One region of the Streptomyces sp. NPDC001927 genome, then DNA from elsewhere that is predicted to be linked to it. Evidence: predicted binding sites of a transcription regulator. Region 1 holds the regulator's gene; the other holds the start of a gene.
The links. The regulator HspR, encoded in region 1, represses chaperone genes until heat shock. The targets are predictions, from matches to a motif close to TTGAGNNNNNNNNNCTCAA.
Positions count from the first base shown of each region.

Region 2: a site for HspR is predicted at 3,801-3,819, ahead of lon (endopeptidase La). Genes of this name have one in related genera too.

Region 1 covers NZ_JBSFEN010000004.1:241,054-247,625, forward strand. Annotated here, with positions in the region: gene ACWCO8_RS11635 (pyridoxamine 5'-phosphate oxidase family protein) at 1-312, shown strand, start outside; gene ACWCO8_RS11640 ((2Fe-2S)-binding protein) at 451-768, opposite strand; gene ACWCO8_RS11645 (hypothetical protein) at 765-962, opposite strand; gene ACWCO8_RS11650 (helix-turn-helix transcriptional regulator) at 1,094-2,074, shown strand; gene ACWCO8_RS11655 (heat shock protein transcriptional repressor HspR) at 2,154-2,606, opposite strand; gene dnaJ (molecular chaperone DnaJ) at 2,611-3,804, opposite strand; gene grpE (nucleotide exchange factor GrpE) at 3,835-4,479, opposite strand; gene dnaK (molecular chaperone DnaK) at 4,479-6,332, opposite strand.
Region 2 covers NZ_JBSFEN010000015.1:30,257-36,828, forward strand. Annotated here, with positions in the region: gene ACWCO8_RS33670 (MFS transporter) at 1-453, opposite strand, end outside; gene ACWCO8_RS33675 (TetR/AcrR family transcriptional regulator) at 600-1,256, shown strand; gene ACWCO8_RS33680 (hypothetical protein) at 1,259-1,813, opposite strand; gene ACWCO8_RS33685 (hypothetical protein) at 1,830-2,039, opposite strand; gene ACWCO8_RS33690 (RNA polymerase sigma factor) at 2,152-2,931, opposite strand; gene ACWCO8_RS33695 (GNAT family N-acetyltransferase) at 3,075-3,710, opposite strand; gene lon (endopeptidase La) at 3,842-6,244, shown strand; gene ACWCO8_RS33705 (hypothetical protein) at 6,419-6,572, shown strand, end outside.

The sequences.
Region 1 (6,572 bases):
GTGGTGGCGGTGGGCGTGACGTACGACCCCGAGGGCGGCGAGAACGGCATCGCCCGGGTCATCACCAACAAGCACAGCCACAAGGTCGCCAACGTCCTGGCGGCGGGCACGGACGGCGCGCGGGTGGCGGTCTGCCAGGTGGACAAGGGCCGCTGGGCGACGCTGGAGGGCGTGGCCCGCATCCGTACGGAGCCGGACGTCGTCGCCGACGCGGTGGACCGCTACGCGAGCCGCTACGGCCGCGTCCCGGCACCGAACCCGGACCGGGTGGTCATCGAGATCGCGCTGACGCGGGCCATGGGCCGGGCGTAGCGCGTGACGGCGGACTTACGGACCCCGCTCCCGGCGCCCGCACGGGCACAGCACAGCGGCGCCATCGCGTTTCAGGTCCGCGATGGCGCCGCTGTGTGGGGGAAGTACCTGAGCGATCTTGAACGACGGGGGAACCGCTCAGGCACTGCGGGGGGTGGCGGTGATGGTCTCGGACTCGACCAACTGGTGGTCACGCTGGTCGAGGTTGACGAAAATCATGCCGTAACGGATGGCACACCGGACGGGCTGTGGGGCGCCACGGGGCTTCCGGAGGCATCGGTAGGCTCGGATGTCCTCGTCGTCTCCGCGCCTGATGATGATCGGCTCCCCGAAGAGGGTGACCATCAACGAATCGCCACCGTGCGGCACGGCGGTGACGAGGTCGATGAAATGCCACCCGGAACGGTAGGCAGCCGCCATCTCACGGCGGAAACGAGAGTCGTCGGGAACGTTCATGCGCCGACGAGGGACCAGCCGGGGTCGTTCACGCCGGCGGGCGCCGACGACCAGCCCGGGTCGGCAACAGCGGCGACCTGCGTGCCCGCCGGTTCCGAGTGCCAACCGGGGTCCTGTACCGCCCCCAGCGCTCCCACTGTGGCGGCCGCGATGAAGGCGACTCCGGCCACCGCGCGTATGAGCTTCTTCATCATCACCGAGCAACCTCACTTGAAGATATGTCTTCTCCAACCCCCCGCGTCTAAGACGATGGCTTACTCTCTGCGCTTCCACCACCAAACCCATGCATCATGTTCCTGAGATGCAGGAGCCTGGGGGTGTACATATGCAGAAACAACCGGACGAATCCGGCCACCCCCATTCGCATGCAGAGTTGTGCAAGGCAGGCGCCGAGCTCTACGCCAGCGCTCTGCGGACGGGGCGAATACCCCGGTCAGAGGCTGTCGAGACGCCCTGCCTGCTCGATCTGTCGCTCCTCCACCCGGACCCGGACGACGCCCAGTGGATGCGACCGATCCCGCCTTCCTCGGCGCTGGCACAACTTCTCCAGCCCATCGAGCGCGAGATTCTGGAGCGCCGACGCCAGACGGTCGCGCTGTCCGACGCTTTCGAGCCGTTCATGTCGATCACCGCGCAGGACCAGCCCTCCACGCACGCCATCACCGTGCTCGAAGGCATCGGCCGGATCAACGCCACCCTCGACCGGGTCGTCGCCAACTGCCGCATGGAACTCCTGACCGTCCAGCCCGGCGGCGGCCGGCCCGCGCACGCCCTGGCCGAGGCGCTGGAGCGGGTCTCCCCCCTCCTGGGCCGCGGCATCAACATGCGCACGCTCTACCAGCACACCGCCCGCCACACCGAGCTCACACTCACCTACCTCGAACACGTCGGCCCCGAGGTGCAGGTACGCACGCTCGAGGAGATCATCGACCGGCTGATCATCGTGGACCGCGAGGTCGCCTTCATCCCCGCGCGCAGCGACCGGCAGGTCGCCCTGGAGCTGCGGCACCCGGGCATCGTCGCGTACCTCGTCGGTGTCTTCGACCAGTTCTGGCAGCTGGCGGTTCCCATCCGCGAGGAGATCCCGTACGACATCAAGACGGACGGCATCAGCGGCATCCAGCGCTCCATCGCCAAACTCCTGGTCGAGGGCCACGTCGACGAGGCCATCGCGCGCCGGCTCGGCATGAACGTGCGGACCTGCCGGGCCCACATCGCCAAGCTCGCCTCCGCCCTCGGCAGCGGCAGCCGCGCCCAACTCGGCTATCTCATCGCCCAGTCCGGGCTTCTGGAGCAGGATCACTGACTCTCGTAGCCGTACTCCCACGACGACGAAGCCCCCGCCACGGACCGTGGCGGGGGCTTCGTGCGTGAACGGCTTTCGGCTATTCGCCGCGCTTCGGGCGCCAGACCACGAGCGCGCTCGCCTGCTGGACGTCCTGGTACGGGACCAGGTCGCGGCGGTACGAGGCGTGGACCTGCGCCTCGCGCTGCTGCATCGCCATCGCCGCGCCCTCGACGGCCGCCGACAGCTCGGCGACGCGCTGCTGGAGCGCGGCCACCTGGTTCTCGAGCTCGATGATGCGCTTGATGCCCGCCAGGTTGATGCCCTCGTCCTGCGACAACGCCTGCACCGTGCGGAGCAGTTCGATGTCACGGGCCGAGTAGCGCCGGCCCCGGCCCGCCGTGCGGTCGGGCGAGACCAGGCCGAGGCGGTCGTACTGACGCAGGGTCTGCGGATGCAGGCCCGAGAGCTGGGCCGCCACCGAGATGACGTACACCGGCGACTCGTCGGTCAGTTCGTACGGATTACGGCTGCGTCCCGGTCGGCTGTCCATCGGGTCAAGCTCCCTTCGCGGCCTGGAACAACTCTGCCCTGGGGTCCTCGCCCGCCGTCGCCTGACGGTAGGTCTCAAGGGCCTCGCGGGCCTTGTCGTCGAGCTCCTTGGGCACCGCGACCTCCACCGTCACCAGCAGATCGCCGCGCGTCCCGTCCTTGCGGACCGCGCCCTTGCCGCGGGCGCGCATCGTCCGGCCGTTGGGGGTGCCGGCCGGCAGCTTCAGCGTCACCGCCGGGCCGCCGAGCGTCGGCACCTTGATCTCGCCGCCGAGCGCCGCCTCGTCGAAGGTGACGGGCACGGTGACGGTCAGGTTGTCGTCCTTGCGGCCGAAGACCGGGTGGGCGTCGACGTGGACCACGACGTACAGGTCGCCGTTCGGCCCGCCGCGCTCGCCCGGGGCGCCCTTGCCGCGCAGCCGGATCCGCTGCCCGTCGGAGACCCCGGCGGGGATGCGGACCTGCATCGTGCGGGAGGACTTGGCGCGGCCGCTGCCCTTGCAGACCTCACAGGGGGTCTCGGCGATCAGGCCGCGGCCCTTGCAGTCCACGCACGGGTCGGTGAGCGAGAAGCCGCCGCCGCTGCCGCGCGAGACCTGGCCGGTGCCGACGCAGGTCGGGCAGACGCGGGGCGTGCCGTTCTTGTCGCCGGTGCCCGAACAGGCCTTGCAGGGCGCCTGGGAGGACATCCGCAGCGGCACCGTGGCGCCGTCCACGGCCTCGGTGAAGCTGAGCGTCACCTCGGACTCGATGTCCTGGCCGCGGCGCGGCTGCGTGCGCGTGCCCGCGCCGCCGCCCGCGCCCCGGTTGAACAGTCCGCCGAAGACGTCGCCGAGGCCGCCGCCGAAGCCGCCCGCCCCGCCGCCGGCTCCGCCGGGGCCCTGGGCACCGCCGAAGAGGTCGCCCAGGTCGAAGTTGAACGAGCCGCCCTGCCCGCCGGGCCCGGCGCGGAAGCCGCCGTTGCCGAAGAGGGCGCGGGCGTCGTCGTACTCCTTGCGCTTCTTGGGGTCACCGAGAATGTCGTTCGCCTCGGAGATCTCCTTGAAGCGCGCCTCGGCGCTCGTGTCGCCCTTGTTGGCGTCCGGGTGGTTCTCGCGGGCGAGCTTCCGGTACGCCTTCTTGATCTCGGCGTCGGTGGCGTCCTTGGGGACGCCGAGAACCTTGTAGTAGTCCTTCTCGACGAAGTCCTTCGTGCTCATCGACGTCCCTCCTCCCGGACGATCTTCGCGCTAGCCCTCTTCGGGGCCACCGCTCTCCTCGTCTGCCGACTTCTCTTCCTTCGCGGCCGGCGTCGCCCCGGGCTGGGGCTCGGCCACCGCGACGCGGGCGGGCCGGATGGTCCGCTCGCCGATCCGGTACCCCGGCTGCAGGATCGCCACGCAGGTCGTCTCCGTGACGTCCGGTGCGTAGCTGTGCATCAGGGCCTCGTGGATCGTCGGGTCGAAGGGCTCGCCCTCCTTGCCGAACTGCTGCAGCCCCATCTTGGCGGCCACCGTCTCCAGCGACTCGGCCACCGACTTGAAGCCGCCCACGAGTTCACCGTGGTCCCGGGCCCGGCCGATGTCGTCGAGTACGGGCAGCAGCTCCGTCAGGAGGCCCGCGACCGCGATCTCCTTGACGGTGACCCGGTCACGCTCCACCCGCCGGCGGTAGTTCTGGTACTCGGCCTGGAGCCGCTGGAGGTCCGCGGTGCGCTCACCGAGCGCGCTGCGTACCTGGTCCAGCTGCGCCGTCAGGCCGGCCGTCTGTGCGGCGTCCCCGGCCGGGGCCGCCGAGCCCTCCTCCGCGGAGGGGGTCTCGGCGGCTTCGGCGGCGTCGTCGGCGCCGGAGGGGACGTCGGGCTTCTCCTCGAAGCCCGGGGTCTCCTCCGTCATCAGGCAGCGCCGCCCTTCGCGTCACCGGGCTTCTCGTCGTCGACGATCTCGGCGTCCACGACGTCGTCGTCGGCCTTGGCCTCGCCCTGCGGGGCCTCGCCGCCGGCGGCCTGCGCGGCCTGGGCGTCGGCGTACATGGCCTGGCCGAGCTTCTGGGAGACGGCCGCGACCTTCTCGGTGGCCGTACGGATCTCCGCGGTGTCCTCGCCCTTGAGCTTCTCCTTCAGCTCGGCGACGGCGGTCTCGACCTCGGTCTTGACCTCACCGGGGACCTTGTCCTCGTTGTCCTTGAGGAACTTCTCCGTCTGGTAGACGAGCTGCTCGCCCTGGTTGCGGGACTCGGCGGCCTCGCGGCGACGGTGGTCCTCGTCCGCGTACTGCTCGGCCTCCTGGCGCATCCGGTCGACCTCGTCCTTCGGCAGCGAGGAGCCGCCGGTGACGGTCATCTTCTGCTCCTTGCCCGTCCCCAGGTCCTTCGCGGTGACGTGCATGATGCCGTTGGCGTCGATGTCGAACGCGACCTCGATCTGCGGGACGCCACGCGGCGCCGGCGGCAGACCGGTCAGCTCGAACATGCCGAGCTTCTTGTTGTACGCCGCGATCTCGCGCTCGCCCTGGTAGACCTGGATCTGCACCGACGGCTGGTTGTCCTCGGCCGTCGTGAAGATCTCGGACCGCTTGGTCGGGATCGTGGTGTTGCGCTCGATGAGCTTGGTCATGATGCCGCCCTTGGTCTCGATACCAAGCGACAGCGGGGTCACGTCGAGGAGCAGGACGTCCTTGACCTCACCCTTGAGGACACCGGCCTGCAGGGCGGCGCCGATGGCGACGACCTCGTCCGGGTTCACACCCTTGTTGGCCTCCTGGCCACCGGTCAGCTCCTTGACGAGCTCGGCGACGGCCGGCATACGGGTCGAGCCACCGACGAGAACGACGTGGTCGATCTCGGACAGGTTGATGCCCGCGTCCTTGATGACGTTGTGGAACGGCGTCTTGCAGCGCTCCAGAAGGTCGGCCGTGAGCTGCTGGAACTGCGCCCGGGTGAGCTTCTCCTCCAGGTGCAGCGGGCCCTCGGCGGAGGCCGTGATGTACGGCAGGTTGATCGAGGTCTCGGTGGAGGACGACAGCTCGATCTTCGCCTTCTCCGCGGCCTCGCGGAGACGCTGGAGAGCCATCTTGTCCTTGGCCAGGTCGACACCGTGACCGTTGGCGAACTGCTTCACCAGGTAGTCGACGACGCGCTGGTCCCAGTCGTCACCACCGAGGTGGTTGTCACCGTTGGTGGCCTTCACCTCGACGACGCCGTCGCCGATCTCCAGGAGGGACACGTCGAAGGTGCCGCCACCGAGGTCGAAGACGAGGATCGTCTGGTCGTCCTTGTCCAGGCCGTAGGCCAGGGCGGCCGCGGTCGGCTCGTTGACGATGCGCAGGACGTTGAGGCCCGCGATCTCACCGGCCTCCTTGGTGGCCTGACGCTCGGAGTCGTTGAAGTACGCCGGGACGGTGATGACCGCGTCGACGACCTTCTCGCCCAGGTACGCCTCGGCGTCGCGCTTCAGCTTCTGCAGGATGAAGGCGCTCATCTGCTGCGGGTTGAAGTTCTTGCCGTCGATCTCGATCTTCCAGTCGGTGCCCATGTGGCGCTTGACCGACCGGATGGTCCTGTCGACGTTGGTGACCGCCTGGCGCTTGGCGACCTCGCCGACGAGCACCTCACCGTTCTTCGCGAAGGCGACGACGGACGGCGTGGTCCTGGCGCCCTCGGCGTTGGTGATGACGGTGGGCTCGCCGCCTTCCAGAACGCTGACGACGGAGTTAGTCGTGCCCAGGTCGATGCCGACCGCACGTGCCATTTCAATTCCTCCAGCTGACCGACTTGAGTGGATCTCACTCAAGGATGCACGACGAGGTCGAGTGCGTCAACAGACCTGAGTGGAGCCGACTCAACTCTTCACCCTGAGAGTCACTCAAAGAGCCGCGGAGGGCGCGTCGATCCCGGTCCGGGGCCACCGTGACATGAGAGAGTCCGGGTTACCCCCTGCCGGGGCAAAGGGGGCGTAGCAGGCCGTAGCAGGCATACACCCCGAATATCC
Region 2 (6,572 bases), on a different contig from region 1:
GTCGGGGATGCAGGAGACCAGGGCGGCCATGGCGGCGTTGCAGCCGAGCTGCGCGACGGCCCAGCCGAGCATCAGGGCCGGAATGCTTCCGCCCGTGGCGACGATCGCGAGGCCGGCCAGGCCGACGGCCATGCCACCGACGAGCCAGGGCCTGCGGCGGCCGAAGCGGCCGGTCGTACGGTCCGACAGGGCACCGAACACCGGGTTGCCGATCAGGGCGAGCACCGCGCCGAGGGCGAGCACCTTGCCGAGGGCGGCGCCGCGGTCGGCCTCCGGGACGATCTGCGCGACCCGCAGGGCGAGGGTGACCATCACCGGGGTCAGCACGGAGATCATCAGGCCGAGTTGGGCGAAGGCGAGACCGAAGATCAGCCGGCCGGGGGCTTTGGGGGCGTCGGCCGCGTCAGCCGCATCGGGTGCGGTGGTCCGTGCCGGTTCGTGGGTGAGCGCCATGAGGACTCCGTCGTTCGGGCCGACCGCGTCGTCGGCCTTGGCGCCCTCAGGCTAAGCGTGAAAACCGAGTGGGTACTAGGTTTTGGTTCTGTGTCCTGGATCACAGGACGAAAGCCCCATCCCGGTCACCACCTAAGCTGGGCCCCATGCCGGAGAACAAGGGCCCAACGACCCGCAAAAGCGCAGGCAGGGGCAGCTATGCGGTGGGGGACGAGCGCCGCCGGAAGATCCTCGACACCGCCGTCGAACACTTCGGGCGGTGGGGCTTCCACGCCTCCTCCCTCGCCCGGATCGCCAACGACTGCGGCATCACCCAGGGCGGGCTGCTGCACCACTTCCGCGGCAAGGAGGACCTCCTGCTCTCGGTCCTCGCGCAGAGCGAGCAGCACGACGTCGAGCGCCTCTTCGCCGACGAGCCGCAGTCGTACGCCGCGTATCTGGAGACCGTCGTCGCCCTCGTCGAGGACAACACCCGGCGCCCCGGCATCGTGCGGATGTTCAACGTCCTGGCCGGGGAGTCCGGCAACGTCGGCCACCCCGCGCACGACTACTTCAAGGAGCGGTACGCGCGCGTGCTCGGCCACACCGTCGACCTGATGGAGGCGGCCGTGCGACGCGGGGAGCTGCGCGAGGGCATCGACTGCCGAGCCGCCGGGCAGGAGCAGCTCGCCGTGATGGACGGCCTCCAGCTCCAATGGGCCCTCGACCCGGGGGCGATGGACATGCCCGCGCGGGTACGGGCGTTCCTGGACCGCCAGTTCAGGGGCCTGTCGGTGACGGGCGAGGGGCTGCCGGCCGCCTGACCTCAGGGGCCGGTCGGCGGGCCGCCGTCGGGGAGGGCCTCGAAGACGCGCTGGAGGGCGGGCGGGCGCTCGCCCTCACCGGCGACCACGACGCGGTACCGGTGCGTGAACACGTACTGGAACCCGTCCGCCACCGGCTCTCCCGCCGGGCGGTTGGGCACCTTCGCGTACGCCGGGTCCTCCAACGCCGCGCGCAGTTCGGCCACTTCGGCGGCGGTCATGCGGCCGGTGCGCGGGGGCTCGGTGCCGGACCGGGTGGAGTAGCTGCCGTCGTAGTGGACGATCAGCTGGTTGCGGACCCCGGCCAGGCCGCCGTTGACGTTCACCTCGACGAGGACCTCGCGGGGGCCGGGCTCGTGGTCGTTCTTGACCGTGCCGTCCGACCCGGTGGGCACCGGGGGCGCGGGGACGGTCGTGGGGGTGGCGGCCGGCGAGCCCTGCTGTGTCACGGTGGGTGCCGACGGGGTGTCCTGCTCGCCGCAGCCGGACACGGCCAGCCACGGGACCAGTACCGCCGAAGCGACCCACACCGTTCTCGCGCGCACCTTCGTCACCATGGTCCCGAGCATGCCCTCACCCGATCCGGTTGACCAGGGCCGCGTGCAGGGCGTCCAGGCGGGGGCCGTGCGGCCCGCCGCGTACCGCCAGGTCGACGGCGTCGACGCATGCCCGGCACCGTTCGAGATGGGCCTCGGCGTGGCCGAGGAGCTCGCGGGAGAGCTCCCCGCGGGCGTACGCGTCGACCCAGTGCGCCGGGAGGTGCCGGGTGGGGGCGGGAGGCACGGACGTCACGGGAGGCTCGGGCGTCGTGGCAGTGGTGGCTGTCGTGGGGGGAGAGAGCTCGGCCATGCGAGGGCTGCTTTCGCTGCTGGGGTTGTCAGTGGGGGAGTGGGGGTCACGGGCGGGGGCGGGGGACCCGGTCGCGGTCATGGGCACCTCCTCCGCCGGTCGCGCGCGGGACGCCGTCCGCGGCCTCGGCCGCGTCCTGGGCCACGAGCCACTCGCGCAGCCGGGCGCAGCCCCGGGCGGCGCGGGCCTTGACCGTGCCCTCGGGGACGGCGAGGCGCTCGGCGGTCTCGCGGACGCTGTAGTGCTGGAGGTAGCGCAGCTCGATGACCTCGCGCTGCGGGGCGGGGAGCCCGGCGAGCGCGAAGGCTATGGCCGCGTAGCGGGGCGAGGAGGCGAGCAGGCAGTCCTCGGCGGAGGGTGCCGTACCGGCGGAGGCCGGGGTGTGGTCGCGGGCCCGGTCGGCGAGGGCCCGCTGACGTCCGGCGGCGCGTTCGAGATCGACGGCGCGGCAGTGCGCTATTCGCCGCAGCCAGGCGGGGACGCTGCCCTCGTGGAAGCCGGAGGCGCTCTTCCACACCGTCAGGAAGGTCTCCTGGACGGCGTCCTCGACGGTCTGGGCGGGGAAGCCGCGGTTGAGGAGATGGGCGAAGAGAGGGCCCGCGTGCCGGGCGAACAGCCGGGACAGCGCGTCCTTGTCGCCACCGGCGACGGCGTGGACGAGGTGCCCGTCGCACGCGTCGTCCTCGCCGGACGGACCCCCGCCGGACGGAACATCGCTGTACGGACTGCCGCCCGACGGCCCGTCGGCGGCCGCGGACCCGGCCCCGTCTCCGGGCGCGGCTCCGTCTTCGGTGCACTGCCCGCACCCGGGAAAGCTCGTCGTCACGACCTCTGAACGCGGGGGAGGGGTACGGAGGTTGCCATTCCGCCCATCTTTTCGCCGCCCGCCGGGGAGCACCGGCGCACACCGGGGGCGCACACCTCCGTGCCCCCGCGCCCCGTACGCCCGCGCCCCCCGTCCCCCGCGCCCTACGCCTCCCGCACGATCCCCGTCAGCGGGCACTCGTAGCGCCAGTCCAGGCTGTCGTAGAGGGCCAGGCCGTCGCGGGTGGCCGAGAGGATGCCCGTGGTCGCGCCGGTCTGGGCTGCCGCCGCCTCCAGGGTGCGCATCACGTTGGCGCCGAGGCCGCGTCGGCGGTGGTCGGGGTGGGTCTCGATCTGGTCGGCGACCGCCGTCACGCCCGTCGGGGCCATCTGGCCGCGCGCCGCGAGCGTGCCGTCCGGGGCCACGATCCGGACCCGGATCACCCCGTCCCGGGTCTCCGTCGTCCGCGCGTACCCCTCCGGCGCCGGCGGGCGCGCCCCCAGGTCCAGGGTCTTGCTCATCATGTAGCCGGGGTCGTCCGGGATCGTCCACCCCGGGGTGATCCACTCGGCCGACTCCTCGGGACCGGCCATGATCTTCAGCCACGCGCCCGGCACGGTGATCTCCTGGCAGAGCTTCCCCACGGACACCGCGTCCGGCGCCGGCAGGACGTGCCGGAAGACGTGCGTCGGCAGGCCGACGTCGATCCGCCAGCCCCAGGGCTCGACGACGGCGGGCGAAGTGCCCCGCGAGACGGTCCAGCCCGCCACCCAGGCGGAGGTAAGAGTCGCAGTGTCCATGGAGGCATTACAGCGTCGCCGCTCCTCCCCGCACCAGAGTGATCGCTCAGAGCGAACGGCCCCCGGGGAACATCCACGGGCGGCCGTGCATTGAGTCCACATAGCTCAACTTGACTGCCGAAGGGGAGATCATGGCTTCGACGTCCTCACCGCTCACTCTGCCTGTGCTGCCGCTCGACGACGAGGTCGTGCTGCCCGGAATGGTGGTGCCGCTGGACCTGTCCGACACCGACGTACGCGCCGCGGTCGAGGCCGCCCAGGCCGCCGCCCGCTCCGGGAGCGGCAAGCCCAAGGTGCTGCTCGTGCCCCGGGTGGACGGCACGTACGCCGGGACCGGTGTGCTCGGCACCGTCGAGCAGGTCGGCCGGCTGTCCGACGGGGACCCCGGCGCCCTCATCCGGGCTCTGGGCCGCGTGAAGATCGGCGCGGGGACGACCGGTCCCGGCGCCGCCCTCTGGGTCGAGGGCAGCGTCGTCGAGGAGACCGTGCCCGACCCGCTGCCCGGCTCCGTGACCGAACTGGTCAAGGAGTACAAGGCGCTCGCCACCAGCTGGCTGCGCAAGCGCGGCGCCTGGCAGGTCGTGGACCGCGTCCAGCAGATCGACGGCGTCTCCGCGCTCGCCGACAACTCCGGGTACTCGCCCTTCCTCACCGTCGAGCAGAAGGTCGCGCTCCTGGAGACCGCCGACCCGGTCGCCCGACTCAAGCTCGCCACCGCCCAGCTCCGCGAGCACCTCGCCGAGCAGGACGTGGCCGAGTCCATCGCCAAGGACGTCCAGGAGGGCGTCGACAAGCAGCAGCGCGAGTTCCTGCTGCGTCGCCAGCTGGACGCCGTACGCAAGGAGCTGCGCGACCTCAACGGCGAGACGGAGGGCGACGAGTCCGACGACTACCGGACCCGCGTCGAGGCCGCCGACCTGCCCGAGAACGTCCGCGAGGCGGCCCTCAAGGAGGTCGAGAAGCTGGAACGGTCCAGCGACCAGTCCCCCGAGGGCTCCTGGATCCGCACCTGGCTCGACACCGTCCTCGAACTGCCCTGGAACGAACGGACCGAGGACCAGTACGACATCCAGGGCGCCAAGGCCGTCCTCGACGCCGAGCACGCGGGCCTGGAGGACGTGAAGGAGCGGATCACCGAGTACCTGGCGGTGCGCAAGCGGCGCGCCGAGCGGGGTCTCGGCGTGGTCGGCGGCCGGCGCGGCGGCGCGGTCCTGGCCCTGGTCGGCCCGCCCGGTGTCGGCAAGACCTCCCTCGGCGAGTCCGTCGCGCACGCGATGGGGCGGAAGTTCGTCCGGGTCGCCCTCGGCGGCGTACGGGACGAGGCGGAGATCCGCGGCCACCGGCGTACGTACGTCGGCGCGCTGCCGGGCCGGATCGTACGGGCGATCAAGGAGGCCGGGTCGATGAACCCGGTGGTCCTGCTCGACGAGATCGACAAGGTCGGCTCGGACTACCGGGGCGACCCGGCGGCCGCGCTCCTTGAGGTCCTGGACCCGGCGCAGAACCACACCTTCCGCGACCACTACCTGGAGGTCGAACTCGACCTTTCGGACGTCGTGTTCCTGGCGACGGCGAACGTCCTTGAGGCCATCCCGGAGGCGCTGCTCGACCGGATGGAGCTGGTCAGGCTCGACGGGTACACCGAGGACGAGAAGGTCGTCATCGCCCGCGACCACCTGCTGCCGAGGCAGCTGGAGCGGGCGGGCCTGGAACCCGGCGAGGTGGTCCTGGAGGACGCGTCGCTGCGGAAGCTGGCGGGCGAGTACACCCGTGAGGCGGGCGTACGGAACCTGGAGCGGTCCATCGCGCGGCTGCTGCGGAAGGTCGCGGCCCAGCACGAACTGGGCGACCGCGAGCTGCCGTTCGCGGTCGGCGTGGACGATCTGCGTGGTCTCATCGGGCGGCCGCACCACATCCCGGAGTCCGCGCAGGACCCGGCCGAGCGCCGTACGTCCGTACCGGGCGTGGCGACCGGGCTCGCGGTCACGGGCGCGGGCGGTGACGTGCTCTTCGTGGAGGCGTCGCTCGCCGACCCGGAGACGGGCGCGGCGGGGCTGACCCTGACGGGCCAGCTGGGCGACGTGATGAAGGAGTCGGCGCAGATCGCGCTCTCCTTCCTGCGGTCGCACGGCGCGGAGCTGGAGCTGTCCGTGAGCGGTCTGAAGGACCGGGGCGTGCACATCCACTTCCCGGCGGGCGCGGTCCCGAAGGACGGCCCGAGCGCGGGCATCACGATGACGACGGCGCTCGCCTCGCTGCTCTCCGGCCGGCTGGTCCGGACGGACGTGGCGATGACCGGTGAGGTGTCGCTGACCGGGCGCGTGCTGCCGATCGGCGGCCTGAAGCAGAAGCTGCTGGCGGCGCACCGGGCGGGCATCACGACGGTCGTGATCCCGAAGCGCAACGAGGCGGACCTGGACGACGTCCCGGCCGAGATCCTGGAGAAGCTGGAGGTCCACCCGGTGACGGACGTCCGCCAGGTCCTGGAGATCGCGCTGGCCCCGGCGGCGGTGTCGGTGAGCGCGGCGGCGTGAGCCGGTAGGTCATGAGTCCCGATCTGGAGCGGGGCGTCCCTTTCGCGGGGCGCCCCGCTCCACTCGTTCGCGTGCGTTCGGGCAGCCCGGGTTCATGACGGGGTGCCCTCGTCGCCCTTGAAGGCGGCCGGGCGGGCTCGCACCATGCCCGTACGCGAGTGAGAGGGAGGTGCCGTGGTCGCCGACAGGAAGCGCCGACGGACCGGGTCGGACGACGAGCAGGAGCTTCCTCGGCGTGCCGCGCCGGCCGTCAGGGAGGCGGAGGCCCTGAGCCCCGGTGGGCGGCTGACGCCCGAACTGGCGGGCTCCCTCCAGGGGACGCTCGGCA